2 regions of the Pseudoalteromonas sp. NZS11 genome follow, and region 1 is predicted to be linked to the other one. Evidence: predicted binding sites of a transcription regulator. Region 1 holds the regulator's gene; the other holds the start of a gene.
What was found. The regulator FliA, encoded in region 1, starts transcription of late flagellar genes. The targets are predictions, from matches to a motif close to CTAAAGNTNNNNNNNNNNNNGCCGATA.
Positions count from the first base shown of each region.

Region 1 (14,199 bases):
CTAAAAATGTTCCTACACGTATAAAAATGGGTTTATCGGTTGTTGTAACTTTTGTTGTAGTTCCTGTTCTGCCCCCAGCTACATTCACTAATTTATTTTCGTTTGAGATGATTTTAGTCGTTATTCAACAAATGCTGATTGGTGTTGCTATTGGTTTTGCATCTATACTTTTATTAAATACTTTTGTGTTAGCAGGGCAAATACTCGCGATGCAAACCGGTTTAGGTTTTGCTTCGGTTATTGACCCTTCTAATGGTGCGAGTGTGCCTGCTGTGGGCCAGTTTTTTCTTATTTTGGCCACCCTATTATTTTTTGCTTTTAACGGTCATTTAATGATGATTCAAATGGTGGTGCATAGTTTTCAAGTGCTACCCATTGATGGCACATGGTGGTCTGTAGATCATTACTGGGACATAGTGACTTGGGGCGGCTGGATGTTTACTACAGCACTTGTACTCTCACTTGCACCGCTTACCGCGATGCTCGTTATTAATATGTCGTTTGGTATTATGACGCGTGCAGCACCGCAATTAAATATTTTCTCTATTGGTTTTCCGTTTACCTTGGTAGCGGGACTTATTATTATTTGGGCGACACTAGGTAACTTTGTTACTCAGTTTGAGTTTCAATGGTTAAAAATGGTTGAGCTAATGTGTACTTTAGTTGGTTGCTCACCTTAGGAGAAAGTCATGTCTGAAGACTCAGGACAAGAAAAAACAGAAGAACCCACATCAAAAAAGCTTGAAGAATCTAAAAAGAAAGGCCAAATAGCGCGCTCAAAAGAGCTAGGTACCATGTTTGTACTTATTTTTTCGGCTATATCACTTTTGATGTATGGGCCAGAAATTGGTAAAGGTTTATACAATGTAATGGGCCGAACCCTTAGCTTAAATCGTAACGAAGCCTTTGATACTACTAAAATGTTTGCCGTATGGGGAGAGGTTGCAGACGCTTTAATGTTTCCTATGGCTATGTTTGTATTAATTATAGTTTTGGCTGCATTTATTGGTAATACGTTACTAGGTGGTTTTAATTTTAGCTGGGAAGCCGCTGCACCTAAAGCAAGTAAAATGTCGCCAATGAAAGGCTTTAAACGTATGTTTGGCCCGCAAGCGGCTATTGAGCTTGTAAAGTCACTTTTAAAATTTGGTTTGGTTGCAAGTTTTGCTATATTTTTAATTAATACCTATTTTGATGAAATACTGCATTTAAGTTTAGAAAGTGCACCAGGTAATATTATCCATGCCTTAGAGATTTTAGGCTGGATGTTTTTAGGTCTTTCGTGCACTTTAATTATTATTGCGGCTATTGATGCACCATTTCAAAGTTATAACCATAACAAACAACTTAAAATGACCATGCAAGAGATTAAAGATGAGTATAAAAACTCTGAAGGTGACCCACAAATAAAAGCGCGTATTAGGCAAACTCAAAGGCAAATGTCGCAAAACCGTATGATGCAAGATGTCCCTGACGCTGATGTTATTGTTACAAACCCAACTCACTACTCAGTAGCATTAAAATACGATACAGAGCGCGCAGGAGCGCCAATAGTGCTTGCTAAGGGTATCGATGAAATGGCGATGCAAATTAGAAAAGTAGCAATAGGGAATGAAGTACCTATTTTAGAATCCCCCATGTTGACCCGAGCGCTTTATCATACTGCTGAAGTAGGAGAGCAAATACCCGATCAGCTATTTACTGCAGTAGCGCAAGTTTTAGCGTATGTATTTCAGCTTAAGCGCTTTAATAAAGGGCGCGGAAAACGCCCAACTAAACTTAATAATAAGCTCCCAATCCCCGATGCCTACAAGTATTAAACCGTTAACTTAGTAACTTGGAATAGTTATTGCAAATTCTACGTAGTGTCAATTTTTTGAAATTGTAGAATTATGAGTTTTAAAGCGGTATTACAACAACTTAACAGAGACAAAAAAGACTATGCCAAAGGGGTAGGTACTCCTTTGCTTGTGCTTGCTGCCTTGGGAATGGTGATTTTACCGTTACCGCCATTTTTACTCGATATTCTTTTCTCGTTTAATATTGCCCTCGCACTAGTGGTTTTACTCGTGACTGTTTACACGATGAAGCCGGTTGAGTTTGGTATATTCCCCTCTGTATTACTAATCGCTACGATTATGCGCTTAGCGCTTAATGTTGCCAGCACTCGAGTTGTATTACTTGAAGGTCATAATGGTGGTGATTCTGCCGGTAAAGTAATTGAAGCGTTTGGCTCAGTTGTTATTGGTGGTAACTACGCTGTTGGTTTAGTCGTATTCTTAATTCTGATCATTATTAACTTTGTGGTAATTACTAAAGGTGCTGGGCGTATTTCTGAGGTATCTGCACGTTTCACCCTTGATGCAATGCCGGGTAAACAAATGGCAATTGACGCCGATTTAAACGCTGGTTTTATCAGTGCTGAGCAAGCGCGTGATCGCCGCGAGGAAGTAACTCGCGAAGCTGATTTTTACGGCTCAATGGATGGTGCGAGTAAATTTGTAAAAGGCGATGCCATTGCAGGTATTGTTATATTAATCATCAATATTGTTGGTGGTTTATTTGTCGGTATGATTCAACATAATTTGAGTTTTGGCAACGCAATGGAAGTATATACATTACTTACCATTGGTGATGGTTTAGTTGCTCAACTCCCTTCTTTACTGCTTTCAATTGGTACCGCGATTGTTGTAACACGTCAAAATGAGTCGCTCAATATGGGTGACCAATTTAAGAAACAACTAGGTAACGAAAAATCACTCTTTATTGCTTCAGGTATTTTGATCATCATGGGTTTAGTGCCTGGTATGCCGCATTTTGCTTTTTTAAGTTTAGGTGCGTTACTGGGTTATTTAGCTTACTACACACAGCAAACTAAGTTAAAAGCCGCTGCAGCAGAAGCCGAAGAAGCCGCCAGTGGCGGAAGCGCTGCAACAGGTATTACCAATAAACAAGAGCAAAAAGAACTTGGTTGGGATGATGTTCAGCAGGTTGACGTAATTGGCTTAGAAGTAGGTTACAGATTAATTCCATTGGTAGATCAATCTCAAGGTGGTGAGTTACTTAATCGTATTAAAGGTGTACGTAAAAAGCTTTCTCAAGAACTTGGCTTTTTAGTACCACCTGTTCATATTCGCGATAATTTAGAGCTTGACCCTAATGCTTACAGAATAACGCTAATGGGTGTTTCAACAGGTGAAAGCGAACTTAAACATGGCGACGAGCTAGCAATTAACCCAGGGCAAGTATTTGGCCCAATTAAAGGGGTTGAAACCAAAGATCCTGCGTTTGGCCTTGATGCAGTATGGATTAAGCCTGATCAAAAAGATGAAGCGCAATCACTAGGTTATACCGTTGTAGATTCAGCCACGGTAGTTGCCACTCATATTAGCCAGTTATTAACTAACAGTGCGGCGTTGCTACTAGGGCATGAAGAAGTTCAAAACCTGCTTGATATGCTTGCTAAAAGCCATCCTCGCTTAGTAGAAGGACTAGTACCTGATGTGTTGCCATTAACTGCAATTGTAAAAGTACTGCAAAATTTATTGAATGAAGGTGTAGCTATTCGCGATATGCGCTCAATTGTTCAAACCCTTGTTGAGTATGGTCCGCGTAGCCAAGACCCTGATGTATTAACGGCTGCAGTGCGTATTTCTCTGCGTCGGTTAATTGTTCAAGATGCGGTTGGTATGTCATCAGAAATCCCTGTCATAACCTTGGCACCTGAGTTGGAACAGATGTTGCATCAGTCATTACAAAATGCAGGCGATGAAGGTGCCGGTATTGAGCCTGGACTTGCAGAGCGACTTCAAGTGTCATTGACACAAGCGCATCAAAATCAAGAAATGGCCGGTGAACCTTCTATATTGCTAACGTCAGGAATGTTACGCACTGTGTTATCTCGTTTTGTTAAGTACACCATTCCAGGATTGAGAGTGATGTCTTATCAAGAGGTACCAGACGAAAGACAGATCAAGATTGTTAGCTCTGTAGGCCAACAATAAGATTTTAACAGGGGTTGAATCATGAAAATTAAACGTTTTTTTGCTAAAGATATGCGCACAGCACTTAAAGAAGTTAAAGATGAGTTAGGTGTTGATGCGGTTATTATGTCAAATAAGAAGCTGGCTAACGGTGTAGAAATTGTAGCGGCAGTTGATTATGACAAAGCAGCCCCTAAAGTAGCAGCGCAACCACAACGTACTGCAGAGCCGCGTGCTCAAGCACCACAGCAAAGTATGCATAATTTTGTAAAACCAGAGCCTCAGCGTGCCAAACCAGAGCCGCAGGCAAAAGTGGCTGACAGCCTACAGGCTTTGTTAGAGCGCCAATCACCGCGTCCTCGCTCCCCTGAACTTGCATCAATGTTTTCACAATCAGGTATTGATACTACCGATAACTATCAAGAACCAGTTATGGAACAGCGTACTAAAAATATGTTTGCTCCTGAAAATGCAGCGCCAGTTCGTCCACAAACTCAAGCGGATAGCTTAGGTTTTGATGATTTAGACAGCGACTTTGATGATTTAGATAGTCCAGTAACGGCTCGCCAACAAACACCCAATAATGAAAGCGAAGAAATGACAACAATGCGTGAAGAAATGAACGCAATTCGTCAATTACTTGAGCATCAAGTATCAGGCTTAATGCAGCAAGATATGGCGCGTCGCGATCCAACACGCGCTTGCATGGTTGACCGCTTAGTCGGTATGGGTATTGATAAAGAAGTCGCGCAACAAATGGCATGTTTTGTACCTGATGATGTATCTCGTAAGCAAGGCTGGAAAGCGTTGTTAACGATGGTCGAAGATCAAATGCAAACAACCAATAATGAAATACTTCGCCAAGGTGGTGTATATGCGTTAGTGGGTCCAACAGGTGTTGGTAAAACAACAACAGTTGCTAAGCTTGCAGCGTTAGGCGCACAAAAATATGGCGCTGATAAAGTGGCCTTAATAACCACTGATACATACAGAATTGGTGCTTATGAACAGCTTGCTACTTACGGCCGTATTATTGGTTGTGGTGTAAAGCAAGTTAAAGATGCTAATGAATTAGCTGAAGTTTTATATCATTTACGAAATAAACGTCTAGTATTAATTGATACAGCAGGTATGAGTCAGCGAGATTTACGTTTAACTGAGCAGTTAAACACGTTAATGCGTAACCAACGTGTGGATATTCGCAGTTACTTAGTACTAAGCGCGACGGCACAAATTAATGTATTACAAGAAACAGTACGTCACTTTAAAAAAGTACAGTTAAGTGGTTGTATTTTCACTAAGTTAGATGAATCATTAAGTTTGGGTGAGATAATTAGTATTGCGATTCAAAATCGCCTTCCAATAGGGTATCTTACTAACGGTCAACGAGTGCCAGAAGATATTCGTGTTGCAAATGCTGAAAAACTAGTGAAAAAGGCTGAGCAGTTATATTTAAAAAGAACAAAAGCACAACATTCAAGGCACCAAGCAGTGGCGCCAAGTACAGTAGGGATGTATGATTAACACAGTATTAGATCAAGCAAGCGGCCTGCGCAAAATGAGTCAAAACAATAACAACGGCGTAAAAGTTATCGCTGTAACCGGTGGTAAAGGTGGGGTGGGGAAAACAAATGTTTCTCTAAATACTGCTATTGCACTAGGGCAACAAGGTAATAGAGTATTAGTGCTGGATGCTGACTTAGGTTTAGCAAACTGTGATGTGATGCTTGGTTTACGTGTAGAGCGCAATTTATCACACGTTTTGTCAGGTGAATGTGAGCTTGACGAGATTTTAGTTGAAGGGCCTGCTGGTATTAAAATTGTACCCGCTACATCGGGCTCGCAAAGTATGGTTGAATTATCGCCATCTGAGCATGCCGGGCTAATTCGTGCATTTAGCGAATTGAATACCGAATTTGATATTTTAATTGTAGATACAGCCGCTGGTATTTCAGACATGGTGCTAAGCTTCTCACGAGCAGCACAAGATGTAATGGTTGTAGTGTGCGATGAACCAACATCAATAACCGATGCTTACGCACTTATTAAAGTATTAAGCCGCGAGCACGGTGTTTATAAGTTCAAAATTGTTGCCAATATGGTCCGCAGTATGCGTGAAGGCACTGAATTGTTTGCAAAACTATCTAAAGTTACCGATCGCTTTTTAGATGTTTCAATGGAGCTAGTAGCAACGGTTCCTTATGACGAAAATATGCGCAAAGCAACACGTCGCCAAAAGGTGATTGTTGAGCTCTTTCCAAGTTCGCCAGCCGCTCTCGCGTTCAAAGCGCTGGCGACAAAAGCAGTTAAATGGCCAATACCAAATCAACCATCTGGGCATTTAGAGTTTTTCATTGAGAAACTAGTAAACGGCTAATTATGACAACATTGGTGAATAGAGCTATGGGATATCAATCAACACAAAACTTAAATGTGATTGTTGAGAAACATGCATCACTTGTTAAAAAAGTGGCATGTCATCTAATTGCTCGATTACCACCTAGCGTTCAGCTTGATGATTTAATTCAATCAGGAATGATAGGTTTAATAGAAGCTTCAAAAAACTTTGATGCAACAAAAGGCGCAAGCTTTGAAACCTTCGCCGGTATTCGTATTCGCGGGGCTATGCTTGATGAAATGCGCCGTGGTGATTGGGCTCCTCGTTCAGTACACCGTAAAAGCCGACAAGTTGCAGAGGCAATTACTGGGCTCGAAAGCAGTCTGAATCGCGAACCAACAGATACAGAAGTTGCTGAAAAACTTGAAATTTCACTCAATGAGTACCATCATATTTTAAATGATGTTAATACCAGTAAAGTATTAGGCATAGAAGACCTTGGTGTAGATGAGGATGTTATTACTCCCGTAGGCCAAGATTTAGCGCTAGACAAACCTTTTAATAATGTTAAAAATGATCGGTTTAATGAGTCTTTGCTAAATGCAATAAAGTCATTACCAGAGCGTGATGCAATGGTACTTTCTTTATACTATAACGATGAAATGAATTTAAAAGAAATAGGACATATACTCGATGTAAGCGAATCGCGTGTAAGTCAGATACATGGTCAGGCGATGATTAAGCTTAAAGCTAAAATCAATGACTGGATAAACTAGTAGTAAGTAAACTAAGGTTAATACCTCACTGGGGGATGTTTTGGATAAAAACATGAAAATTCTTGTAGTTGATGATTTTTCAACGATGAGACGAATTATAAAAAACCTATTACGTGACTTAGGTTTCACTAACGTTCAAGAAGCTGATGACGGGTCTACAGCTTTGCCTATGTTACAAAATCAAGTGTTTGATTTTGTGGTTACAGATTGGAATATGCCGGGAATGCAAGGTATTGACCTTTTAAGAGCAATTCGTGCAGATGATAAGTTAAAACATATCCCTGTATTGATGGTAACGGCAGAAGCTAAAAAAGAACAAATAATAGCTGCAGCGCAAGCTGGCGTTAATGGTTATATTGTTAAGCCATTTACGGCTGGAACATTAAAAACTAAATTAGAAAAAGTATTTGAACGCTTAGGCTAATGATGGGGGAGAGGCTTATGTCAGCACCAGCTGCGCCTCAAATAACGTTAGAACAAGCTCGTCAACTCGTCATTTATTTAGAAAACGATGAGCAAGATAAAGCTAATCAGTTGATTTTAGAGACAGCTTCGCAAGAGCAGTCTAAATTATTTGCTGAAGTTGGGAAGTTGACTCGTCAACTGCACGAAGCACTTAAAAGCTTTGAGCTTGATACTCGCTTAACTAACATAACGACAGATGCGATTCCAGATGCTAAAAAGCGGCTTAATTATGTTATAGAAATGACAGAAAATGCGGCTAATAAAACAATGGATGCTGTTGAGGCTAGTTTACCTATAGCTCAGCAACTTGCAGATGAAATATCTCATATCAAACCGACATGGGATCGTTTAATGAGCCGGGAGATTGAGCTTGGTGAGTTTAAACAACTTTGCCATAGTATCGATAAGTTTATGAATAACTCTCATCATAAAACGGATGAGCTTCAAAGCTTAATGACAAATGTACTAATGGCTCAAGACTATCAAGACTTAACAGGTCAAGTTATTCGCCGTGTTATAGAACTTGTTAGAGAAGTAGAAGAAAGCTTACTTCATCTTTTAACAGCGTTTGCTGAACAAGATGACAGTGACAACACAGCGAATAAAGTAGAACAACAAAAAATAAAAGAACCAGTTGCCACACAAACTTTAGCAGGTCCTGAAGGCCCTATTATTGATAAAGAATCGCGTAATGATGTTGTATCTGATCAAGATGAAGTCGATGATCTTTTATCAAGTTTGGGCTTCTAAGAGGAGAGTAACTGCATGTTTGAAGTCGATGAAGATATTTTACAAGACTTTCTTGTAGAGGCAGGAGAAATCCTAGAGCTTTTATCTGAACAGTTAGTTGAACTGGAAAATAATCCAGAAGATACAGAGTTACTAAATGCCATATTTAGAGGCTTTCACACTGTAAAAGGTGGTGCAGGCTTTTTAGCTATGACAGAACTTGTTGATGCTTGCCACGGCGCTGAAAACGTATTTGATTTACTACGTCAAGGCGTGCGAACGGTCAATTCAGAGTTAATGGATGTTATTTTACAAGCGCTCGACACCATTAATGAAATGTTCGCGACTATCCAAAATAGGGATAAGCCAGAACCAGCAGATCCTGAGTTACTTCAAACCCTCCACATTTTGGGCCTACCTCCAACAGAAGCCGAGCTTAACGGAGTCGCTTCAGAAACTGACGTTGAACAACCTCTTGATGAAGTAGTTGATACGCCAATAGCTGATGAGGAAGATCCATTTGCATTTGATGAAATGTTTAGCGGAACTCCTTCGGTTAGTGATGCTGAAATAAACGAAATCACTGAAGATGAATTTGAAAACTTACTTGATGAACTACACGGTAAAGGACAAGGTCCTGCAGTTGAAAAGCCAGTAGCAAGTAGTAGTGATTTTAATGGTGATATTACTGATGATGAATTTGACAGCTTATTAGACGAGTTACATGGAGTTGGCAGTTTTGGTGAGGTTGCGAGTAAAGCACCTGAGCAAAGTAGTGTAGTTAAAGCACCTGTAGAACCAGCTAAACCAGCGTCAAATACTGCTAATTCATCAGATGATGAAATTAGTGATGATGAATTTGAAGCGCTTCTTGATGAACTTCATGGTAAAGGCACTGCACCTAAATCAATAGAAAGCACTCCAGCTGTGAAACAGCCCAATATCCCAGCTAAACCAGCTGCAAAAGCGAGTGTGCCTGTAAAAAAACCAGAACCTGTAAAAGCACCCGCTTCTAAACCGGTAGAAAAACCGGTTGCTAAAGCAGCGCCAGCAACGCCTAAAAAATCAGCGCCACCAGCAGCAGAGACGACAGTTCGCGTAGATACAAAACGACTTGACCAAATTATGAATATGGTTGGTGAGTTAGTACTTGTGCGAAATCGTTTGGTTAGTTTAGCGACCAATTCAGACAGTGAAGCAATGGGTAAAGCAATCTCTAACTTAGATGTAGTGACTGCTGATATTCAAGGCGCGGTTATGCAAACGCGAATGCAACCAATTAAAAAGGTATTTGGTCGTTTCCCTCGCGTAGTACGCGATTTAGCACGCAGCTTAAACAAAGACATTGACTTACAACTTGTAGGTGAAGAAACCGATTTAGATAAAAACTTAGTGGAAGCACTAGCCGATCCGCTTGTGCATTTAGTTCGAAACTCAGTTGACCACGGTATTGAAATGCCAGCTGTTCGTGAGGCTGCCGGTAAGCCTAGAACAGGTAATGTTACTTTATCAGCGTCTCAGGAAGGCGACCATATTTTGTTGACCATTAAAGATGATGGCGCTGGTATGGATGCTGAGAAACTGAAAAAAATAGCAATTAGTAAAGGCGTGCTCGATCACGATCAAGCGAGTCGACTTTCTGACACTGAAGCATACAACCTAATTTTTGCACCTGGCTTTTCTACAAAAGAAGAGATATCTGATATTTCAGGTCGTGGTGTTGGAATGGATGTGGTGAAAACTAAAATCACCCAATTAAACGGCTCTGTAAGTATTCAATCTGAGTTAGGTGTAGGTACTATTTTAGAGATAAAAGTACCACTTACCTTAGCCATATTACCGACCTTAATGGTAATTGTTGGCGCACAAACATTTGCGTTACCACTTGCAGGTGTTAGTGAAATATTCAACTTAGATTTAACGAAAACAAATGTGGTTGATGGGCAATTAACAATTATTGTGCGTAAAAAGGCAATACCGTTATTCTACCTCGAGCACTGGTTAGTTAAAGGCTCAGATCGTTCACAGCGAAAAGCAAAAGGCCATGTAGTTATTGTGCAAATTGGTACGCAGCAAATTGGTTTTGTTGTTGACTCATTAATTGGCCAAGAAGAAGTAGTGATTAAGCCGCTTGATGCGTTACTTCAAGGAACACCAGGTATGGCAGGTGCTACAATAACTTCGGATGGTGGCATTGCACTGATTTTAGACGTTCCAAACATGTTAAAACATTACGCAGGCTAATAATAAAGTAGGTATTTAATATATACCTACGCATAAATTTAATAAGAGAGCTAAATGGCCGTTAAAGTTTTAGTTGTTGATGATTCAAGCTTTTTTCGCCGCAGGGTAAGCGAAATTCTTGAGCAAGATAGCGACATACAAGTTATAGGCTTTGCTGTGAATGGCAGAGAAGCTGTTGAAAAAGCAGCTCAGCTACGTCCAGATATGATCACTATGGATGTCGAAATGCCTGTGCTTGATGGTATTAGCGCAGTTAAAGAGATAATGGCGAGTAATCCAACCCCGATCTTAATGTTTTCATCACTAACACGTGATGGCGCAACAGCAACGTTTGATGCGCTAGATGCTGGAGCAATGGATTTTTTACCGAAAAAATTTGAAGACATCGCTCGCAATAATGAAGACGCTATAAAGCTTTTACAAAATAAAGTGAAAGATATAGGGCGAAGACGTTTACCGCGAACGTTTAAAGCTGCAACACCACCTAAGCCAGTAATATCAACTAAACCGATAACAAGCTCACTTTCGCAAAGAACAAACACACTAACGCCTTCGATAAAACAACCCGATAGAAGCTTTCAAAGAGCAGCCCCTACAACATCGTCAGGTTCAAATATTGCCTCAATGCGAGCAAGTGGAAAGCAATACCAGCTTGTGGCTATTGGCACTTCTACAGGTGGCCCTGTTGCACTACAAACTATATTAACTCAATTGCCTGCTAATTTCCCTCATCCTATTTTGCTTATTCAGCATATGCCAGCTGCTTTTACACCTGCATTTGCGGCACGTTTAAATGGTCTGTGCCAAATAAAAGTGAAAGAAGCGCAACAAGGTGACCGCTTACAACCAGGAACTGCTTATCTAGCGCCTGGCGGACAGCAGATGATGGTAGAAGGGCGTGGTGCAAATAGAACTCTGCGCGTATTTGAAGATCATAGCGAGAGAATAAGTTATAAACCGAGTGTAGATGTAACTTTTGCCAGTGCAGCAAAAACGTATCAAGGCGATGTGCTTGCTATCGTTTTAACAGGCATGGGCGCTGATGGACGTGACGGTGCAAGAATGTTAAAACAAACGGGTGCAACCATTTGGGCACAGGATGAAAAAAGCTGTGTTGTTTATGGAATGCCTCAAGCCATTGCTAATGCGGGGCTTTCGAGTGAAAGTTTAGCATTAAGCGATGTTGCAGCACGTATCAAGAGAGAGGTAGGTTGTGGATAAACTCTCAATATTTGGACTATTTGTAGCACTTGGTGCAATAGGTCTAGGTTACTCTTTAGAAGGCGGCGTTGTTTCTGCTTTATTTAATGGTCCTGCCCTTATTATTGTATTAGGCGGCACGCTTGGTGCTGTTATGTTGCAAACATCAGCAAGTACCTTTAAAAAAATGCTAAATATGAGCTCTTGGGTTTTTGTTGCGCCACAATATGATATTGAAGATGCAATAGAGCAAGTTAAGCGGTGGTCTCATAAGGCACGTCAAGAAGGTTACTTAGCGCTTGAAAACGAAGCGCTAGCTCACCCAGATGCATATGCAGCAAAAGGTTTAAGCTTGCTTGTAGATGGCTGCTCAGAGCAAAAACTACGTGACACGCTTGAAATTGATTTACTGCTAGAACGCGATCGCTTGCTTGAAGCCGCACGTGTTTATGAAGCGATGGGGGGCTACAGTCCTACCATTGGTATTTTAGGTGCTGTGCTTGGTTTAATACAGGCAATGTCGTTTATTACCGATCCACAAATGCTTGGTGCAGGAGTTGCAACGGCATTTATTGCGACCATTTATGGTGTTGGTTTAGCTAATTTATTGTTTTTACCTATGGCAAATAAGTTAAAACAGCGTGTAGAGCAAAAAATGCTTTACCATGAAATGCTTGCCGAAGGTGTGATTGCAATAAGCGTTGGTGAAAGCCCAGTAAATATAGAATTAAAGCTTGAAGCCTATCGTGTAGAGCGTCCTAATTTAGTGGACGAATAACATGCTACGCCGACGACTGCGTCACTCTGCTCCTAAAAGTCAACATACAGAGCGTTGGCTTGTATCGTATGCCGATTACATGACCATTATGTTTGCTTTTTTTGTGGTGCTGTATGCGATAGCGATCAACAAAGAAGAACAATTTCAAATATTGTCAGACTCCCTTGAACACGTTTTTGATAAATCTGCCCGCCAGCACTCCCAGCAAGGTGAGGGCGTCAATGGTAATGGAATATTGACTGATAGAGTGACACCTGAACAAGAAGTTCTTTATGGTGAAAGTATTTTAAAAGAAGAACAAGGTCCAGAGTTACTCGACGGTCAAAGTGATACAAGTAACATACAACAAAAATATTTAGGAAAACCACTCGATAGCTTACTTGCTAAGCTGCAGTCAGCGCTTATTGATGAAATTCGTGATGGAGAAGCCAGTTTAGAGCTTAATCAAGATTGGCTGATTATAGAGCTAAGCTCAGGTATGTTATTTTCAAGTGGTAGCTCAGTTGCACACTCTAGGGCAAAGCAAGTCGTCAAAATTGTTAAAGATATTATTGCTCCAGTAGATAACTATATTAGGGTGCGTGGCTATACTGATGATGAAAGTATTCGCAATGAAATATTTCGCTCAAATTGGGAACTCTCGGTTGCTAGGGCAACGTCTATTTTAGTAGAGCTGGAAGCATTAGGTATTAATTCTGCCAGAATGGCGATAGAAGGTTATGGTCAATATTCATCTTTTGTAAGTAACGATACAGAACAAGGGCGAGCAGAAAATCGTAAAGTTGTTATTGCACTTTCTAAGTATGGTTTACCGCCAATACAAGACATTAAAGGTGATGAACAAGCCGTCAAGCCAGTAGCGGAAGAGCCTGAAATTGAGCTCCCTTCAGATGACGATACAATAAAAATAATTCGTTTGCCTCATGGTGGTATTCGCATAACAACGCGCAATGAACAGTAATTAGGATGTAATGTGAAGATTTGGACTGTCGCAAATCAAAAAGGTGGTGTTGGTAAAACAACAACAGCAGTGAGCCTTGCTGGTATTTTAGCTTTGCAGGGTAAGCGTGTGTTGCTTATTGATACAGACCCTCATGCATCACTCACTTATTACTTTGGCATTGACTCAGAAGATTTGGAAGTCAGTGTATATGATATTTTTGCGCGTGGCACGAGCATGCAAAGTGAAGAGATACTTCAAGCTTTATGCCCATCAACACTTGAAAACCTAGATATTTTACCCGCAACAATGGCGATAGCCACGCTTGATAGAAGCATGGGAAATAAAACAGGTATGGGATTAATACTAAAAAAAGCGCTTGCAAAAATCAGTGAACATTACGATTATGCCATTTTAGATTGCCCCCCAGTTTTAGGGGTGCTAATGGTTAATGCGCTTGCAGCAAGTGAGCGAATTTTAGTGCCAGTGCAAACGGAATTTTTAGCACTGAAAGGGCTTGATAGAATGATGCGCACTATGGAATTAATGCAAACCTCTCAAGCGAAAGATTATCAATATACTATAATCCCTACTATGTATGATAAACGAACTAAAGCATCGTTAGAAGCATATAAAACACTGCAAAGTACGTATGGTGATAAAGTCTGGCCAGGTGTGATACCGGTAGATACTAAATTTAGAGATGCAAGCTTTGCGCAAAAAGTGCCTGTAGAGTATTGTCCTCG
Region 1 is NZ_JADYWP010000001.1:664,733-678,931, forward strand. It holds gene fliR (flagellar biosynthetic protein FliR) at 1-680, shown strand, start outside; gene flhB (flagellar biosynthesis protein FlhB) at 690-1,820, shown strand; gene flhA (flagellar biosynthesis protein FlhA) at 1,893-4,004, shown strand; gene flhF (flagellar biosynthesis protein FlhF) at 4,026-5,507, shown strand; gene I6E82_RS02925 (MinD/ParA family ATP-binding protein) at 5,500-6,360, shown strand; gene I6E82_RS02930 (RNA polymerase sigma factor FliA) at 6,387-7,097, shown strand; gene cheY (chemotaxis response regulator CheY) at 7,138-7,521, shown strand; gene I6E82_RS02940 (protein phosphatase CheZ) at 7,539-8,312, shown strand; gene I6E82_RS02945 (chemotaxis protein CheA) at 8,328-10,535, shown strand; gene I6E82_RS02950 (protein-glutamate methylesterase/protein-glutamine glutaminase) at 10,590-11,756, shown strand; gene I6E82_RS02955 (flagellar motor protein) at 11,749-12,513, shown strand; gene I6E82_RS02960 (flagellar motor protein MotB) at 12,515-13,474, shown strand; gene I6E82_RS02965 (ParA family protein) at 13,487-14,199, shown strand, end outside.

Region 2 (19,575 bases), on a different contig from region 1:
GCAGCAATAAAACGAATCACGGCAGGTATTGCACAAAGTGCTGGCCTAAATGAATCAAACTACCCTGTAGTATATGTACATGAAGATGAATCTATTCCATCTACTTATAATAACCCTGCACAAACAGACATTGTTAGAAACTCTATTGCCAGCGCAATTGGTGATACTAATGTGCTTGAAACACAAGCTGTAATGGCGGGTGAAGACTTTGGCCTATACGGACGCACCGATGAAAATATCCCGATTACCTTATTTTGGCTAGGAGGTGTAAACCAAGCACAATATGCAGATTCGATAAAAACAGGTGAAGTACTCCCTTCCCTACACTCTAGTAAATTTGCACCAGATTATAAAGTTGCTATCCCTACCGGAATAAAAGCAATGAGTAACGCTGCTGTTGCTTTATTTAATAAGTAACCTGAATTCTGGATAATAAATCTATCTCAAGCAGAGTTCAGGTTAAGTAATATCGTTTAATAAAATGGCTCTGTAGCTAACTAGCAACAGAGCTTTTTTTATAACTCGACTTTTTAAGGGTCGCTTTTCCACCTCGTTTAGCAAAGCGTTTTTTAGGTGAGCTTTTTGGTAACCTTGCAAATGCATTGCTATCGCAGTTTGCTGCTAATTGTACAAACCCATTTAGCTCAGCAAGTAAAGGCTGTAAAAATTCCTGATAACTCATTACTTGCTGCGCGATATCACCTAAGCTCGATTCCCACTTTGCGGTTAAATCAGGACTCGCTAAACCTTGTGGTAATACGCTAATAAGGGCAAGTCCCGTTTCGGTCGCTCTAATTGACTTACCTTCACGTTTTAAAAAGCGCCGCTTGAATAGCAACTCGATTATTCCCGCACGTGTTGCCTCAGTCCCTAAACCATCAGTGTCTTTTAATACTTTTTTAATTTGTGGATCTTTAACATAACGGCTAATGCCCGTCATCGCAGCCAATAATGTAGCGTCGGTAAAATAAGCAGGAGGTGATGTATGCTTTTCGACCACTTCGCCTTGCTCACAAAAAAGAGACATACCTTTTGTTAAAGGAGGTAACGTAGCTTCATCTTTTAATTCAGACTTACCCATTAATACCTTAAAGCCCAGGCTTACATCTTGTTTTGCATTTGCTTTAAATAATCCGCCAGCGATTGTTATCTCTGCTTTAGTTTCGTTATATATATAGTCGGGATAAAACTGAATTAGGTAATGGCGGCTTATTAATTGATATACCTTCGCTTCGTCACCGCTCAAACTCGCTGACTTTAACTGCTTAGCCGTAGGCACAATGGCATGATGCGCAGCCACTTTTGAATCGTTAAAACATTTACTACGCTTTTTTACATCAGCCCCGTTTACTAATTCACTGCTTTGCCCACCATTAGCACTTATAGCTTTAAAAATAGCTGATGCATCTTGATGGTGATCTTTAGGTAAATAACGATTATCCGAGCGTGGGTAAGTAATTAATTTATGACGTTCGTAAAGTATTTGGCAAATATCCAACACTTTTTGAGCTGGCATACCAAATGCTTTAGCCGCATCGATTTGTAGTGCAGATAAATTATAAGGTAATGGAGCACTTTGTTTTTTTTGTTTTTGGTCAAGTGAAGTAAGCTCAGCACTTTGCTTTGTAATGCGTGAAGCAACATTTTGTGCGAGTGCTTTGTTAAGTATTCGCCCTTCTTCATCTTGATGTGGCTCACATGCTTTACTAGGAACCCACTTAGCTATGAATGGCTGGTTATCTGGAGTAAGTAAATGCGCCAGTACATCGTAAAAAGGCTTAGATACAAAGTGTGCTATTTCGTTATCTCTATTAACAACAAGACCTAAAATAGGGGTTTGTACTCGCCCTACCGAAAGCACATTACCAAACCCTGCTTTTTGCCCAGCTAGTGTGTATGCACGTGTTAAATTCATACCAAATAGCCAATCAGCACGAGAGCGCGCTAAAGCAGATACACTTAACGGAATAAAATCTCGATTAGAACGCATAGTACCCAGTGATTTTTTTACCGCCGATAAGTTTAAATCACTAATGAGTAAACGTTGCGTACTCTGCTTTTTAGCCTGACTTATTTTAGCTTCTTCAATTACTTGATCGACTAGTAGCTGGCCTTCACGGTCTGGATCGCCAGCGTGAATAAGTTGCGAGGCTTGTTTAATTAATTTTTTTAAAACAGTGAGCTGTTTACGTGTTTTGGTTTTGGCTTTTAACTTCCACTGTTCAGGTATGATAGGTAAGTGTTCAAACTGCCACTTTTTAAAGCGCTCATCGTAATCATCGGGCTCTGCTTGTTCTAGCAAATGTCCAATACACCACGATACACAATCGCCATTAGCGACTTCTATATAACCATCATATTTTTTATGTGGTTTTGGTAACGCATCAGCAATAGCACGTCCAAGTGAAGGTTTTTCTGCAATGTAGAGTTTCATAGCCTGCTCATCACTGTTTATATAAACAGTAGTCTAGCACAGCTATTTTAAAGGAGGGAACTTTTTGTAACTATTCGCTAGCTGGGCTTTTTTTGTCTTTTGTTAAAATATAAATAAGCGGAAGATAACAAACAATAACGGTGCCTATATTAATAAATGGCAATAAGGTTTTATAAATGTATGTACTATAAGAAAGATCCCATAAATGGCGGTCGACTAATCTAAATAGCTGTAAAATTGGTGCCATAATAACAACCAATTGACCTAATACGCATTGCCATAAATAAACCTTATCTTTTAACCCCAGATATGCGATGAGTGCCATCCAAGCAATATCATTAAAGGCCCAAACAAGGTATCGATAAACATAAATCCCATTATCAAACTCTTTCAAGTAAGGATGAATAATGGTTCCATATAAAAAAAAAGCGGCTGTAATTAAAGCGAAACGCAGGGCCAAATAATCTTTTCTAAAATAAAAGATGAAAATAGCAGGGCTTAAAATAAACACCCAACTAGTATCTAATATCAATATAGTCTTTAAAAACCATTCAGGCATTAGAGTTAATCAAGTTTTTTTTCATCATCGTCATTACCACCGCCATTTCCTGGCATATGACTAAACTTATCGACCTTTTTCATAAACTATTCCGTTACATTTGTTAAAGAAAGCATACTTTATGATAAATAAGTGTGTTTGCCAATAAAAGTTATCTTACATCTATAGGAGCTGACTCTTTTGCTTTACCTTGTAATATAGATATTTCTACTCGGCGATTCCTGCGGCGATCTTCATCGGTGTCATTCGGTACAAGTGGTCGTGTTTCAGCTCGACCAACCACCATCATTCGGGTTTTATCAAATCCTTGGACTTTTTGCAGTTCACTTGCAACGGCTACAGCACGCTTTGATGATAGGTCCCAATTATTAATATATAACTCATTCGACACCTGAAAATCATCAGTATGGCCAGATACTGTTATTTCACCGGGTACATCTTTTAACAGCACACCGATATCTTGAATTATAGGTTTAAACTTAGGTTGTAAAAATGCACTACCTGAAGGAAATGAACCATTCTCTCTAATGCGAATAATTATTTGCTGCCCTAAAGACTCAAGCTCAATTGCGCCATCGATTATTTGCTTTTCAAGCTGCTGCGCTATCTTTTTAACAAGCTCGTTAGTTTGCTCCTGATCGGCTGCTGAAGTTGCTTGCTCAGAAGATTCTTCTTGTGAGGTACTACGAGATTCGCCACCGCGTTTATCCCCGCGCTGTTCTTGCCTGCCGCCTGCTGAGCTTTCATCGCCAGCCTGAAACTCTAACATTTGTTGAGTCATTTCGACTGTTTGCTGCTGAATGGTTTCTATTGGGGTTGGCTCTGGTTTACCTGGGGTAAACTCCATGGCAATAACAGAGGTCCCTTTAGGGATGTCTTTTACTTCAATTTTATTCTGCACACCAAAAGCAAACTTCATAGAGCCCGCAATTTGTTTAAACTTAAGTACATCCATTTCTGAAAACGCGAGCAAGAGTACAAAAAAGCACATTAACAGTGACATTAAATCGGCAAACGTTCCCATCCATGCAGGTAGACCTGGTGGTGGACATTTGCACTCTTGATCAGACATAGTTACTCCTCGGTATCTACTTTGCGTTTAGATTCAGCTAAGTAATTTTTCAAAATACCTTCGATTACTTTTGGATTTTGACCATCTTGTATACCTAAAATAGCATCCAAAATTAAACGCTGATTCATCGCTTCCTCGTCTTTACGCAGTTCAAGTTTTACCTGAATAGGAATTGCCACAACATTGGCTAAAAACGCGCCATATAAAGTTGTTAATAGTGCTACTGCCATTGCAGGACCAATTGCCTTTGGGTCATCCATGTTAGACAACATTGCAACCAAACCAATTAGAGTACCAATCATACCCATTGCAGGCCCTATATCAGCTAACGACTTAAATAAACCCGCGCCCAATTCATGGCGAGTCGTAGTTAGAGAAATATCTTTTTGAAGTGTAGCGCGAACTACATCTGCATCATGGCCATCAACGAGCATATCGACGCCTTTGCGCATAAAGGGGTTTGGAATTTCAGCTTCTTCGAGTGCTAAAAAACCGCCTTTACGAGCTGAATCAGCAAGTTCTACTGCTTTTTCGATAAGTATTTCTGGCGTTTCGATTTTAAACATAAACGCTTTGGCAACAACTTTACCTATCCCCAAAAATTGCGACATAGTGAAGTTTGATAAAACAATAAAGAGTGAACCACCAAATACAATAACCACAGACGGGGTATTGTAAAACATAGCCATTTCACCGCTACTACTCATAAACATAGACATGACAATTAAGCCAATTGCGCCTAGGATCCCGATTATGGTTGCTAAATCCACATTTCCTCCAGAAGTTTCATGCTTAATGGCCTTATCATAAACTTTTATTATTAACTGCTTATCGGCAACATATTGAATTGCTTAAGCCATTTTTATAAATAAACATAAAAAGCAGCCTTTAGCACTATCTTAGATCAAGTTATAAGGGCTACCTAATTATCAATTGATTTATTAAACCAACAGACCGCTATTAAGGCTTTATTAATGCACTTGAAATATAATTTAACGTTATAAAGGTAAAAAACCAATATCATCCTTTGACCTAGTTTAGCATTCCCCCTAAAATTGACCCCTAAATTTATTATGTAAGCTGAAATAAAGATGGCGACTAAAAAACCTGAAAACTTAAGTTTCGAACAAGCACTAGAAGAATTATCTACAATCGTTAGTGACATGGAACAAGGTGACTTATCGCTTGAGCAATCGTTAAAGCAATTTGAGCGTGGAATTGCATTAGCAAGTGCTTCATCAGGGAAATTACAGCAAGCAGAACAAAAAGTATCAATTTTGATGGGGAATGGCGAAAAGTCAGTACTTACAAACTTTGATAATGATATGGAATAGCTGTGAGCATAAAAAATCATATTGAACGTGCTCAAAAAGATGTAGTAGCGACCTTACAACAGCATTTTAACCAGCCTCTCGATACAGAAGAAACGGTAAAGAACGCCACCCAGTATGGATTATTTAATGGCGGTAAAAGATTACGTCCATTTTTAGTTTATGCCACAGGTAAAATGCTCGGCGCAAACCATCAAGACTTAAACGTACTTGCTGCTGCAATTGAGTGTATTCATAGCTATTCGTTAGTCCATGATGACTTACCAGCAATGGACGATGACGACTTACGCCGCGGACGCCCTACTTGTCATATAGAGTTTGGCGAGGCAAATGCAATTTTAGCCGGTGATGCTCTTCAAACTCTTGCTTTTGAGCTTATTGCGAATCACAAATTTGAATGCTCATCACAAACACAAGTAAAAATGATTGCTACACTTGCCCACGCATCAGGCCTTCAGGGTATGGTTGGCGGACAAGGCCTTGATATAGCAGCAACTGATAAAGTAATTACCGTACAAGAGCTTGAGCGAATACATAAGCTAAAAACCGGAGCTCTAATTAATTGCGCAATTACACTTGGTGCACTGTGCAGTGAAAAGGCTGATCAACAAACCTTAGAAAATTTAAGTGTTTTTGGGTATGCTATAGGGCTAGCATTTCAAGTACACGACGACATTTTAGATGTTGAAGGCGATACAGTTATTTTAGGAAAGCCACAAGGCTCCGATATTGCCGCGAATAAAGCGACATATCCGGCGTTATTAGGTATGCTAGGCGCTAAAGAAAAGGCGCAGAATTTAATACAACAAGCCCATGAAGCGTTAGCAAATATAGATGCTGACACAACACTTCTTGCGTCGCTAGCAAATTATCTAATTGAGCGTGACCACTAATTTTTGCTCATACGTATTGCAATTAGCACTGACATTATTACTCAACATTAATTATTCGTAAAAGCTTTGAATTAATTAATGTTAGCGAAGGATATATATAAAACCATGACACTTGATAGTAGCAAGTATCCATTACTTAATTTGGTTGACGAGCCAGCCCAATTGCGTGACTTAGCGCAAGACAAACTCCCTGCATTTAGCAATGAGCTGCGCGATTATTTACTCAACTCAGTATCGCAAAGTAGCGGTCATCTAGCGTCTGGTTTAGGGACGGTTGAACTAACCGTTGCCCTGCATTATGTTTATAACACTCCAGACGATCGCCTAGTTTGGGATGTGGGTCATCAAGCTTATCCGCATAAAATTCTTACTGGTCGTCGCGAGCAAATGCACACCATTCGCCAAAAAGACGGTTTGCACCCTTTTCCTTTTCGCGATGAAAGTCAATACGATACGTTTAGCGTAGGCCATTCAAGCACCTCTATTTCAGCTGCCTTAGGTATGTCTATTGCCGCACAAAAAGAAGGTAAAGGTCGAAAGTCTGTAGCCATTATTGGTGACGGAGCTATAACCGCAGGCATGGCATTTGAAGCGATGAATCATTTAGGTGATGTAAAATCAGACATGCTTATTATTTTAAATGATAACGAAATGTCGATTTCTGAAAATGTTGGCGCATTAACAAATCACTTTGCTCGAATTTTATCAGGTAGCTTTTATACTAACATTCGTGAAGGTAGTAAAAAGTTACTCTCAGGAGTGCCTCCGGTAAAGCAACTTGCCAGTAAAATGGAAGAGCACATTAAAGGCATGATGATCCCGGGTACCTTCTTTGAAGAATTAGGCCTAAATTACATTGGTCCCATTGATGGTCACGATGTAAACATGCTTGTAGATACATTACGTAATATGCGTAATTTAAAAGGCCCACAGCTTTTACATATAAAAACCCAAAAAGGTAAGGGCTACAAACCAGCTGAAGCCGATCCTATTGGCTATCATGGTGTACCAAAATTCGATCCGAGCACAACTAGCCTACCTAAATCTAAACCTAGTGCTGCTACTTTTTCAAAAGTATTCGGCGATTGGTTATGTGATATGGCCGAACAAGACAGTAAGTTAATGGCTATCACGCCTGCAATGCGCGAAGGTTCAGGCATGGTACGTTTTTCTAAAGAGCATCCAGATCAATACTTTGATGTAGCTATTGCTGAGCAGCATGCCGTTACTTTAGCCGCTGGCTTTGCCTGTGAAGGTTTAAAACCTGTTGTTGCTATTTACTCAAGCTTTTTACAACGTGCGTATGACCAATTAATACATGATGTTGCACTGCAAAACTTACCTGTATTATTTGCCATTGACCGCGCTGGTATTGTTGGAGCCGATGGTGAAACTCACCAAGGTGCGTACGATTTAAGCTTTATGCGCTGCATTCCAAATATGGTAATTATGGCACCAAGCGATACCAACGAATGCCGCCAAATGCTATACACCGGTTATAAAGCAAACTGCCCTGTTGCAGTTCGTTATCCTCGAGGTAGTGCAGGTACTGCAGACATTGAAAGCACTATGCAACTGCTTGAAATAGGTAAGGCAGATACAATTAAGAAAGGCAGTAAAATTGCCATTTTATCGTTCGGTACATTACTTGAAAATGCACAGCTTGCTGCAGATGAATTAGATGCAACGCTTGTTAATATGCGTTTTATTAAACCACTTGATACCGCACTTTTAAATGAGCTTGCAACTAGCCACGATGTAATTGTTACGCTTGAAGATAATGCGATTGCTGGCGGTGCCGGCTCTGCAGTTAACGAATTCTTAGCAACGCAAAAAGCTGATATTAATATCCTTAACTTAGGTATTCCTGATGAGTTTATTAAACACGGCACCCAAGATGAAATGCACGATGAAATGGGATTAGGCGAGCAAGGAATATTAACCGCTATTAAAGCGTTTATTAATTAACTTCCTATACATCTAAAGTTGAGCATATTAAAAAAGGAGCCTAGGCTCCTTTTTTAATATCAAATATTGCTGATCAGCGCATCCACACTTTAATATCAGCTAGGCCATTGCTTTGTAAAATACCTAATTGTTGATCAACGTTAGAATTTTGTTCAAACTCAAATGCATCAAGCTGATCATCAAACGTAATATTTGCAACACCATCACCACCGCGCTTTTTAACTTGGTGCAATGAAATATCAGCTAAATTAATAGATGTTTCCCAGCTAATTACCTGCCCACCCAAAAGTGGTAATGGATAAAATGACCAACCAATTGATGCCGTGATATTAGTTGTTTTGCCATTTGGTAATTGGAATGAATTAGCCGCTATTACTTTACAAAGATCTGAAGCATAGCTGTCTATTTTATTGCATTTAAAATCACGTAATAATAGTAAAAACTCATCACCACTCCAACGTGCCACATAGTCAGAACCCTGCGTACGCGAATTTAATAATGCAGCCATTTGCTGTAAGCAGCTATCACCTGCAATTGGGCCATAGGCATCATTGATACGGCTGAAGTTATCAAAGTTAATAATTACCAGCACCAGTGACTTGCCTTGTGCCTGCAGCGATTGTGAATTACGTTGAAAGTGTTCAATATCTTTAGGGAGTTGATCAAACAAAAAGCGACGACTACGCAGCCCTGTTAGCTCATCTGAGTGACTAACTAATTTAAGCTGTGAATTCACTTGGCCTAATTTATCATTAGCTTGACGAAGCTCTAAGGTACGCTCGGTGATCAAGCCCTCTAATGCTTCTTGTTTTCTACGCTCTTGCGCTCTAAATACCCAAAAAATAAGGTAGAAAAGCAAAATAAAACCACTGGTAATTAAAAGCCTAAAGTAAATAGTTTCGTCAAAGCGCTCAGGCACTACAAAGCCGTATTCTACTTCTTGCGCTTTAGTCCAGTCTTCACCTTGGCGCTTCGCTTCTAACTGAAACAAAAACGAGCCTGGAGGCAAGTTAGTATAAATAGCTTCACGTCGCGTATTAGCATAGCGCCAGTCACTATCTAAGCCACTTAGTTTATATCTAAATTCAATACTGTTTGGTGCATAGTAATCAATAGCTGTGTAAGTTAGCGTTATATCACGCTCGTCTGTTTCTAATGATGGTTTTTTACCAAGCGCAGCGGTGGTTAAATGACGAAGTGGTGTTGTTATTGTTTCTATTGTTGGCTTTAATGCAAGCACACCAAATAGCTCTACATTTTTAGGTATTTCAACAACACCTTGTAAGCTTGGGTACCAAATAGAATTGCCGGTGTCTGCTACCGCATCATGCCCAAGCCCACTACAACATTGATTCGCTTTACCATCGAGTTGACGGTCAAAAGATGAAATCACTTCTTCAACTTTTAAGCTTTTTATCTCTGTTTTAAATTGCTCTACAGGCATTCTGTAAACACCTTTCATGGTGCTTACCCAAACATGTTTTAACTTTTCATCATATTCTAGGCTAAATATAGACCCATACGGTAAACCATTAGCGGCATCGAGTTGACGCCACTGCCCTTGCGTACTTCTGTAAAAAAGCCCATCGTTAAGAGAGCCGATTAAAATACCCACGCCATCTATATGTAGCACGCTAGTTACGTATGCACTTTCAAGTGTTGTTTGGTCACCAATTTTTTCAATGCCACGGTCTGTAAAGTAATATGCGCCTTTACTAGTACCAATCACACCAAAGTTTGTTTTATCCAATACGTAGGTAATAAACTTACTACCTAAAAAAGCGTTATATGCAAAAGGCGTTAAACCAGCATAATTTAATCGATATAAACCGCGTCCGGTACCAATCCAAAAACCGCCTTTACTAGAGCGACTTATTGCAAATACCGGGTTATCGCGAAGCGCTCGACCAGGGACGGTATAGAGTGTCTTGTTTTCAAAAACAAATAAGCCGCGCCCCGTGGCTATATATAATCGTTCACCATCGAATTGTAGATCGTGTACTGACGCGTATCCATATTTACTACTTGGAACTAAATTAATAAAACTTTTATCTAAATCGAAATAACCAATGCCGCTTTTGTTAGCAACCCACAGTTTTCCATCTGGAGCTTGGCTAATAGCCATAACAGACTCGGTCATATCTGAAACAGCTGAATGCCTTTCTACTCGCCCTTCATGGGCAAGCCATAAGCCTTCACTAAAACTTGCTAACCAAACGTTATTTTTATCATCTCTAAAAATATCAGCAAACCATATGCTTTGATCAAGTTGGCTTGGTTCTACCCATTGCCACTCACCGGTTTTATCTCTAAATAATAAACGTCCATAAGTCGAAACCCATAAGCCACCATCGGTATCACTCATAAACTTATAAACGGCTGAGTTATTTGCATTAGGTAAAGGAAAAGGTCTTAGTTCGTCATCTAAATCTAAAAAGTATGCACCTAGCTCAGAGGCTATATACAAATTACCGTTTAAGAATGATAAATCGTGCACTATGGTTTGCGCTAAGCGCTCTGGTAACGATATTTTAGCGGTAAGCTCTAAACGTAGTTTAGAGAAATCTGATGAGTTTTTAGTAAGGCGTAATAAATGACGATCATTAACCAGCCAAATACCTTCAGGAGAGAGTGCCATTTGGCTAACAGAGCCAACAATTTGGGTAATTACGGTAGCATTAACAATAGGTAGGGGACCATTTACTTGAGTGCGTAAATCAACTTGCCCTCTATCTACATAGTATAAACCATTAGCCGCAATCCATATGCTGCCTTTAGAGTCCTCAAGAATATCTCTTACTGGACCTTTAATATTAAACTCTTGTGCTGCAAATGTGGCTGGATTAATAACTACCAAGCCACTTTTAGTACCTACCCATAATAAGCCACTAGAATCGACTAAAAGTTTATTAATACCATTACTAGGCAAGAACGGGCTATTTTGCGTGTTGTAGTTTGTAAATGTTGTGCCATCAAAACGGCTTAAGCCAAACTGAGTACCAAGCCACATATAGCCTTGCTGGTCTTGTACTACGCTTTTAAGTGATTGCGAAGGTAGACCATCTTTTATATTCCATTGCTTAACTACGTAATCACTAATTGAAGCCCAACTTGGTGTCGCGCACAACATCAGTACACAAACCAGTAAAAATCGCATCATATTGCTGCCACCTAGTTAAACAAATCAAATATAAAAAATTAAAAGGGTAGTAAACCCACTTTTATTAGCGCCTGTAAGCATATAAGCGAAAAAACGCCCGCAAGTATATCATCGGCCATAATACCTAAACCACCATGTACTCGTTTGTCTAGCATACGGATTGGGCCAGGTTTTGCTATATCAAAAAAGCGAAATAACAAAAAACCAACGAGTAATGTTTGCCAGCTAAGTGCTGCACCAATCATTGTAATGTAATAACCTGCCACTTCATCCCATACAATAGCAGGATGGTCGTGCACGCCTAAATCATCAGCCGTTTTACCGCAGGCCCATATACCAAATATACTGATCACTACGGCAAACACAATTTGCAACCATAGCGGATAATACATAGTCATAAAAATGAATGGCAGTGCAGCAAAAGTGCCAAATGTACCAGGTGCTTTAGGGGCTAACCCAGTACCAAAACCCAAACCAAAAAACTGATGTGGGCGCTTTAAATTAAACTTTCGGTTTTTGTTCAAACCAGCTCCTTTGCAAAATGCTCAAAACCTTGCTGCTTAAAATCAAACTTTTCACCGTTGTGTAAAAGTTCAATTTGACCATCGCCACTTTTAATTTGGCCTATGCATGTTGCATCTACACCATATTGACGCAGTTTTATATCTAGCATACTTTTATTGCTATCAGGTACAGTAAAAATTAATTCGTAATCATCACCGTAACTTAGAATAAATGGCAGCTGCTGATTAAAATCAAGGCTTGCTTGCATTGCATCTGAAGTCGGAATACTTTCAATATTCACAACTGCATTTACTTGCGACATATCAAGTATATGACTCAAATCAGCGATTAAACCGTCCGATACATCAATAGCCGATGATGCAAGACCTCGCAATACCTGTCCTGCAGCAACACGCGGTGTTGGAAAGTCAAAGCGCTTATTTAAGTACTTTAAATGTTCTGGCTCAATACTTATACCTTGTTTGCGAGACTCAATTGCAAGTCCAGCGTCACCTAGCGGACCTGTAACATAAATCCAATCACCCACTTTCGCACCACTACGGCGAAGTGCAGTACCTTCTGGTACAGTCCCTTTTGCACAAATAGTGATAGTTAATGGGCCTTGCGTGGTATCGCCACCTATAATTTGCACATTAAAGTATTCTGCAATTTCATGCATGCCTTCAGTAAACTCTTCAATCCACTGTGGGTCAATACTTGGCAAGGTTAACGCAACTGAAACCCATGTTGGCTCAGCGCCCATTGCCGCTAAATCACTTAAATTAACAGCAAGCGCTCTGTGACCTAATGCACGAGGGGAAATATCATCAAAAAAGTGTACGCCAGCAACAAGAGTATCTGTTGTAACGGCAAGTTGGCAGTTTTGTGGAACGGTTACTAAAGCGCAATCATCCCCTATACCTAGGTTTACATCACGACGGGTGATCCCGCGACCTTTAAAGTAGCGGTTAATTAATTCAAATTCCTTCATACACAAAAAAGCCGGCCTATGCCGGCTCCCCTCTTTAACGGTTTACTTACTTGCGTAAATGCTTAACAGCTTTATCAAGTACACCGTTTACAAATTTATGGCTGTCTTCAGCGCCAAATATTTTGGCCAGCTCAATACCTTCGTTGATAGCAACTTTATAAGGTACATCTTCACGGAACTTAAGCTCATAGCTGCTTAAACGTAAAATTGCGCGCTCAACCATATCTAAGTCATTAAACGGACGTGTTAAATGTGGTGATACAGCTTCGTCTAGTTGCTTATAATTTACAGCAACACCCGTCGCTAAATCTTTAAAGTATTCAACATCAATTTTAGTAACGTCTGTTTCGATCAACATTTGTTGTTCGATATCGGCAATTAAATTGCCACTTATTTGCCAAGAATAAACGGCTTGGAGTGCTAAGATACGTGCTTTACGTCTTGCTGCTGGTTTCACAAAAATTCCTTAAACTTAAATTTTATCTAACACATTAACCATTTCAAGCGCGCCTAAAGCAGCTTCGCCGCCTTTATTGCCCATTTTGGTGCCAGCACGCTCAATTGCTTGTTCAATGCTTTCTGTGGTTAATACGCCAAATGCAACCGGGATATCATACTCAAGTGATACTTGCGCAAGACCTTTGTTTGATTCGCCAGCAACTAGGTCAAAGTGTGGTGTACCACCTCTGATCACTACGCCTAATGCGATGATTGCATCATACTCTTTTTTTGCCGCAACGCGTTTAGCCGCTAAAGGTAATTCTACCGCGCCTGGTACATAAATAACGGTAATGTCGTCATCAGATACACCACCAGTGCGTTTTAGCTCATCAACAGCACCTGCAAGGAGGCTGCTACCGATAAAGTCATTAAAACGAGAAATGACAATGGCAAACTTTTTGCCAGGAGCGTACTTACTACCTTCAATAATTTTCATTTGATAACCCTAAAAATAAGTTCAAGCGGTTGCGATTGCGCAAAAATTGCTGCGCATCATACCATAAAAATAAAATAATAGCCTAGTTTAAGCGTGATGCTTATTGTGGCTCAACATAATCAACAACTTCTAAATGAAAGCCCGAAAGTGCATGGTACTTTTTAGGGCGACTCATTAATCGCATTTGTTTAATTCCAAGATCTGCAAGTATTTGCGAGCCTACGCCAACAGTACGAGATGTACCTTTGAATTTACGAGGCGTAACGCTTTCGCCAGCATCAGCTGCTGCGAATGCTTTTACAGTTGCCTCTAATTCTTCAGTGCTTTCTTGCTTACCTAAAATAACTAAAGCACCTTCATTTTTAGCGATATAAGCCATTGCTTCTGAAAGGCCCCAACTACGGTCAGCACTTCTATCTGAAAGTAGGATATCGTTAAAGGTACTTTGCAAATGTACACGTACATTTGTCGGTTCTTGCTCTTTTATATCGCCTTTAAGCAATACGTAATGTAATTGGCCGTCAATTGTGTCTTTGTAAGTAACTAAATCAAATTCACCGTGAATAGTTGGTAACTTACATTTTGCAACTTGCTCAATTGTTGTTTCATTTAAGTTACGGTATTCGATTAAATCAGCAATAGTACCAATTTTAATATCATGCTCTTTCGCAAAAACTTCTAAATCAGGGCGACGCGCCATGGTGCCATCGGCATTAAGTATTTCAACAATAACAGATGATGCTTCAAGCCCAGCTAAACGCGCTAAATCACAGCCAGCCTCAGTATGTCCTGCGCGAGTTAATACGCCGCCAGGTTGTGCCATAATTGGAAAAATATGACCAGGCTGAACAATATCACTTGGTACTGCGCCTTTAGCTATAGCCGCTTGCACTGTACGCGCTCTATCTGCTGCTGAAATACCTGTAGTAACACCCTTTGATGCTTCTATCGACATTGTAAAGTTAGTCGAAAATGCAGCACCATTATTTTTAACCATTAAAGGTAAATCAAGTTGCTCACAACGCTCTTGCGTCATAGTTAAACAAATTAAGCCACGGCCATGAGTGGCCATAAAATTAATAGCCTCTGCGCTAATATGCTCTGCGGCGATAATTAAATCACCTTCATTTTCTCTATCTTCATCATCCATTAAAATAACCATTTTACCGGCTTTAATGTCGTCTATGATTTCTTGTGCGCTGTGTAAATTCATAAATTTGCTCGTATAAGTTATCTGTTTCGTTATTTAATAAAACCCGCTTTAGCGAGTAAGCTCATCGAAATATCAGAGCCCGTTGGTTGCTCTGCACCTTTTATAAGGCGCTCTAAATAACGTGCAATTTGATCGACTTCTAAATTAACTTGAGTGCCTACTTTAAAGTGAGCAATTGTGGTTTGCTCACTCGTATGTGGGACAATTGTTAATTTGAATTTATTACCTTCTACAGCGTTTACTGTCAGGCTTATACCATCAATACATACCGAACCTTTGTACGGGATGTATTTCATTAAATTTTCTTCGGTTGTAAGCCAATATTCTGTTGCTCGAGCGTTTGCTGTAATGCTTGTAATAGTTGCTATGCCATCAACATGGCCAGATACTAAATGACCGCCTAAACGCGAAACAGGTTGCATGGCTTTTTCAAGATTCACCGTTTGCCCTAAAGCATAGTGAGCAAAACCGGTTAAACCAATCGTCTCGTTAGATAAATCAGCACTAAAACCGTCAATATGTTTATCAACTACGGTTAAGCAAACGCCATTGGTTGCAATGCTGTCGCCTAGCTTTACGTCTTTCATATCAAGATCAGCACTTTGGATACGAATGGCTAAGTCGCCTTGTTTTTTTTGTAATAAAGCAATTTTGCCTGTGGCTTCTATTATCCCAGTAAACATAGCGCTACTCTTTTTATTAAGTGATTTTAATGAGTTTTTAACGCGGTGATACGTAAATCGTCACCAATGCGCGCACATTCATTAAATGTTAAATCAACGGTGTTTTGCATACTCGTCAATTCAGGAAAATTAACTAAACTTTTTGCATCATGGCCCATTAATTTAGGCGCCAAATAAAAAACAAACTCGTCAACTAAATCAAGTTCTGTCATTTTACCAGCAAGTGTTGCTCCGCTCTCAAGCCAAACATTATTAAACTGCAGTTGCCCAAGCTTTTCTAAAACAGCCTGTAAATCAACTTTGCCGTTACTTTCACTTACTTCAATATGCTTTACAAAATGCGGCCATTGCAGTGATTTATCAACCTTAGTCGTAAATATTATTACATCACTTTGGATTTTAAATAAAGCAAGGTTGGGCGTTAAACGATTCTGTGAGTCAATTATAACACGCACGGGCTGGCGAAGCGGTAAATCGGTAGGTAGCGTGCAAGGCAACTCGCTTAGTCGCACATTAAGTTTAGCATCGTCTACTAACACGGTATCGGCACCGGTTAAAATAGCGCAGCTTAGCGCTCGGTATAATTGTACGTCTTGGCGAGCAGCGGGACTTGTGATCCACTTACTTTGCCCATTTTTAAGCGCTGTTTTACCATCTATGCTTGCTGCCATTTTACAGGTCACATAAGGTAAGCCTTGTTCCATTCGCTTAAAAAAGCCAACGTTAAGTGCGCGAGCTTGTGATTCAAGTAATCCATAAGCAACTTCAATACCGGCATCGCTCAGTATTTTAAGGCCTTTGCCTGCAACTTGTGGGTTTGTATCAACCATAGCGGCAATTACTTTTACAACACCCGCCTTTTTTAAACCTTCAGCACACGGTGGTGTACGCCCATAATGACTACACGGTTCAAGCGTTACATAAGCCGTTGCACCTTGTGCATTATTGCCAGCTATTGCCAGTGCATTTACTTCAGCATGACCTTGACCAGCTAATTGATGAAAACCCTCACCAATTATTTGATTATTTTTAACTAATACACAGCCAACATTAGGGTTAGGCGTGGTAGTAAACCGGCCTTTTTTGGCAAGTTCTATGGCGCGTGCCATATACATTTCATCATGTTCGGTAAAAGTAGTTTGGCTTTGCATTTATTACTCCCCTAAGCGGGCAATTTCTTCGCCAAATTCGCGTATATCTTCAAACGAGCGATAAACAGAGGCAAATCTTACGTACGCTACTTTATCGAGCTTTTTGAGGGCTTCCATAATGTATTCACCCACCAAATGGCTTGAAATTTCTCGCTCACCCGTTGCGCGTAGTTGCGATTTTATTATATTCACTACTTCGTCTACTTGCTCGGTGCTCACTGGGCGTTTTTCGAGTGCGCGATTTAAGCCATTTAATAATTTATCTTCGTTAAATGGTTCGCGGCTGCCGTCTTGTTTAATAACACGAGGCATAACCAGTTCAGCGCCTTCAAATGTAGTAAAGCGCTCGTGGCAGTCGTTACACTCACGACGCCGGCGAACTTGATGGCCTCCGCCAACAAGGCGTGAATCAATAACTTTAGTATCTTTTGCGGTACAAAATGGACAATGCATAGCTCGGTACTTCCGTTTTAAAACAAAAAAGACCGCTAAATAGCGGTCTTTTATCTTAGCAAAAAAATAGGGCCTGTTGACCTTTCAGGATTAAATTTGTTCTATCTAGGGGTGATTTAATCGCGGCTCGAGATTTGTAACCTAGTGGGCTAAGTAAAAATCGAGCAACAAAGAGTAAATCGCCCCTAGAACGAACCCGAGGGCAGTGCATGTTTGGCATTTATGCTGCGTTATCGCCTATTTGTGTGGAGTAACCACACTACATAGACTCTGCCTTGCTTAAAAGCCAAACATACTACTGCAAATTAAACCTCGAAAGATAAACAGGCCCCTAGCTTATGTGCTCTAAATTACTGCCGCTTATGCAATTAAGCGTAAACAGGTAATTTTGCACAAATTGCTTTTACTTTTTCTTTAACTTGCGCCTGTACAGATTCATCAGTGATGTTATCTAGTACGTCACAAATCCAGCCAGCAAGCTCTTTTGATTCTACTTCAGTAAAACCACGGCGAGTAATTGCAGGAGAACCAATACGCAAACCAGATGTTACAAATGGTGAGCGTGGATCGTTCGGTACTGAGTTTTTATTAACTGTGATGTTAGCGTTGCCTAGGGCTGCGTCTGCATCTTTACCAGTGATATCTTTATCGATTAAATCAAGTAAAAATAAGTGGTTTTCAGTTTTGTCAGAAACGATTTTGTAGCCGCGCTCTTGCATTACAGCAACCATTGCTTTTGCGTTTTTAACAACTTGTGTTTGGTATACTTTAAACTCTGGTTGAAGTGCTTCTTTAAATGCCACTGCTTTTGCTGCAATAACATGACATAAAGGACCGCCTTGGCCACCAGGGAAAACAGCGCTGTTAAGCTTTTTGTAGATTGCTTCGTCGCCACATGCAGAAATAATCAAACCACCACGAGGGCCTGCAAGTGTTTTATGCGTAGTTGTAGTTACAACGTGTGCATGAGGAACAGGGCTTGGGTAAACGCCTGCCGCAATTAAACCCGCAACGTGAGCCATGTCAACAAACAGATAAGCATCGATTTTGTCAGCAATTTCACGGAATTTAGCCCAATCAACAATACCTGAGTACGCTGAAAAACCACCAATAATCATTTTTGGTTTGTGCTCAAGTGCTAGTGCTTCAACTTGTGCGTAATCAATTTCGCCAGTTGCTTCATCTAGTCCGTATTGGATTGCATTGTAAAGCTTACCAGAGAAGCTTACGTGAGAACCGTGAGTTAAGTGACCACCATGAGCTAAGCTCATACCTAGTACAGTATCGCCAGCGTCTAATAATGCTAGAAAAACAGCTGCATTAGCTTGCGAACCAGCATGTGGCTGTACGTTTGCGTAGTCAGAACCAAATAATTCGTTAGCACGGTCAATTGCTAATTGCTCAACAACATCTACATGCTCACAACCGCCATAATAACGTTTGCCTGGGTAACCTTCTGCGTATTTGTTTGTAAGCTGTGAACCCTGCGCTTCTAGTACGCGTGGGCTACAGTAGTTTTCTGAAGCGATTAGCTCGATATGCTCTTCTTGGCGAGCAGTTTCTTTGGTTATCGCGTCAAATAACTCTGGATCAAAATCCGAAATATTCATGCTACGTTCTAACATTGGGGTCTCCTAGGGCAACGTGTATGGTGTTTTTTAGAGGCTTTATTGTACGCTTTAAACGACTCTTTGCCTACGCTCTTAAGTTGAGGATATTTAAACAGGGATTGAAACTATTTCACAGCTCTTTTAAGATGATATTTTTTTATAAAGCCATAATAATTTTAAATGAATTATATTTACTACATTTAATTAGTAAATATAACTAAGTGTATTCATCCGTATAAAGTTATAAAAAAAGCGGCTCAAGCCGCTTTTCCTTTTAATTTAACTTAGCCTAATTTAGCGAGCATTTCGGTACGTAACGCGTCGTAATCGGCGTTCATATCGCTTGCTAGGCATGGTTTTGCTAGTGCATCAGCAAGTGGTTTTGGCATACCTAATTCAATATTTAGAATACCCTCTACGCTTTCTTTAAACTTAGCAGGATGAGCTGTCGCTAAAAAGATACCCGCAGTACCCGGCGCACGATTTTCAACAAGACCTTGGTAAGCAATAGCAGTATGAGGCTCTGCAACATAGCCCGTTTGTTGAATTTTTTTCATCACGGCTTGCGTGTCTTGCTCGTTTACGCTTGTTGAATAAAAATTATCGTAGCTAAACC
Region 2 is NZ_JADYWP010000005.1:2,740-22,314, forward strand. It holds gene I6E82_RS12045 (M20 metallopeptidase family protein) at 1-417, shown strand, start outside; gene I6E82_RS12050 (DNA topoisomerase III) at 494-2,434, opposite strand; gene I6E82_RS12055 (hypothetical protein) at 2,505-2,993, opposite strand; gene I6E82_RS12060 (flagellar motor protein MotB) at 3,145-4,065, opposite strand; gene pomA (flagellar motor protein PomA) at 4,068-4,835, opposite strand; gene I6E82_RS12070 (exodeoxyribonuclease VII small subunit) at 5,157-5,399, shown strand; gene ispA ((2E,6E)-farnesyl diphosphate synthase) at 5,402-6,289, shown strand; gene dxs (1-deoxy-D-xylulose-5-phosphate synthase) at 6,395-8,257, shown strand; gene I6E82_RS12085 (ligand-binding sensor domain-containing diguanylate cyclase) at 8,331-11,417, opposite strand; gene I6E82_RS12090 (phosphatidylglycerophosphatase A family protein) at 11,456-11,941, opposite strand; gene thiL (thiamine-phosphate kinase) at 11,938-12,912, opposite strand; gene nusB (transcription antitermination factor NusB) at 12,959-13,369, opposite strand; gene ribH (6,7-dimethyl-8-ribityllumazine synthase) at 13,385-13,849, opposite strand; gene ribBA (bifunctional 3,4-dihydroxy-2-butanone-4-phosphate synthase/GTP cyclohydrolase II) at 13,950-15,062, opposite strand; gene I6E82_RS12115 (riboflavin synthase) at 15,092-15,745, opposite strand; gene ribD (bifunctional diaminohydroxyphosphoribosylaminopyrimidine deaminase/5-amino-6-(5-phosphoribosylamino)uracil reductase RibD) at 15,772-16,896, opposite strand; gene nrdR (transcriptional regulator NrdR) at 16,900-17,349, opposite strand; gene glyA (serine hydroxymethyltransferase) at 17,718-18,974, opposite strand; gene thrC (threonine synthase) at 19,244-19,575, opposite strand, start outside.
Region 2: a site for FliA is predicted at 4,895-4,921, ahead of pomA (flagellar motor protein PomA). Genes of this name have one in related genera too.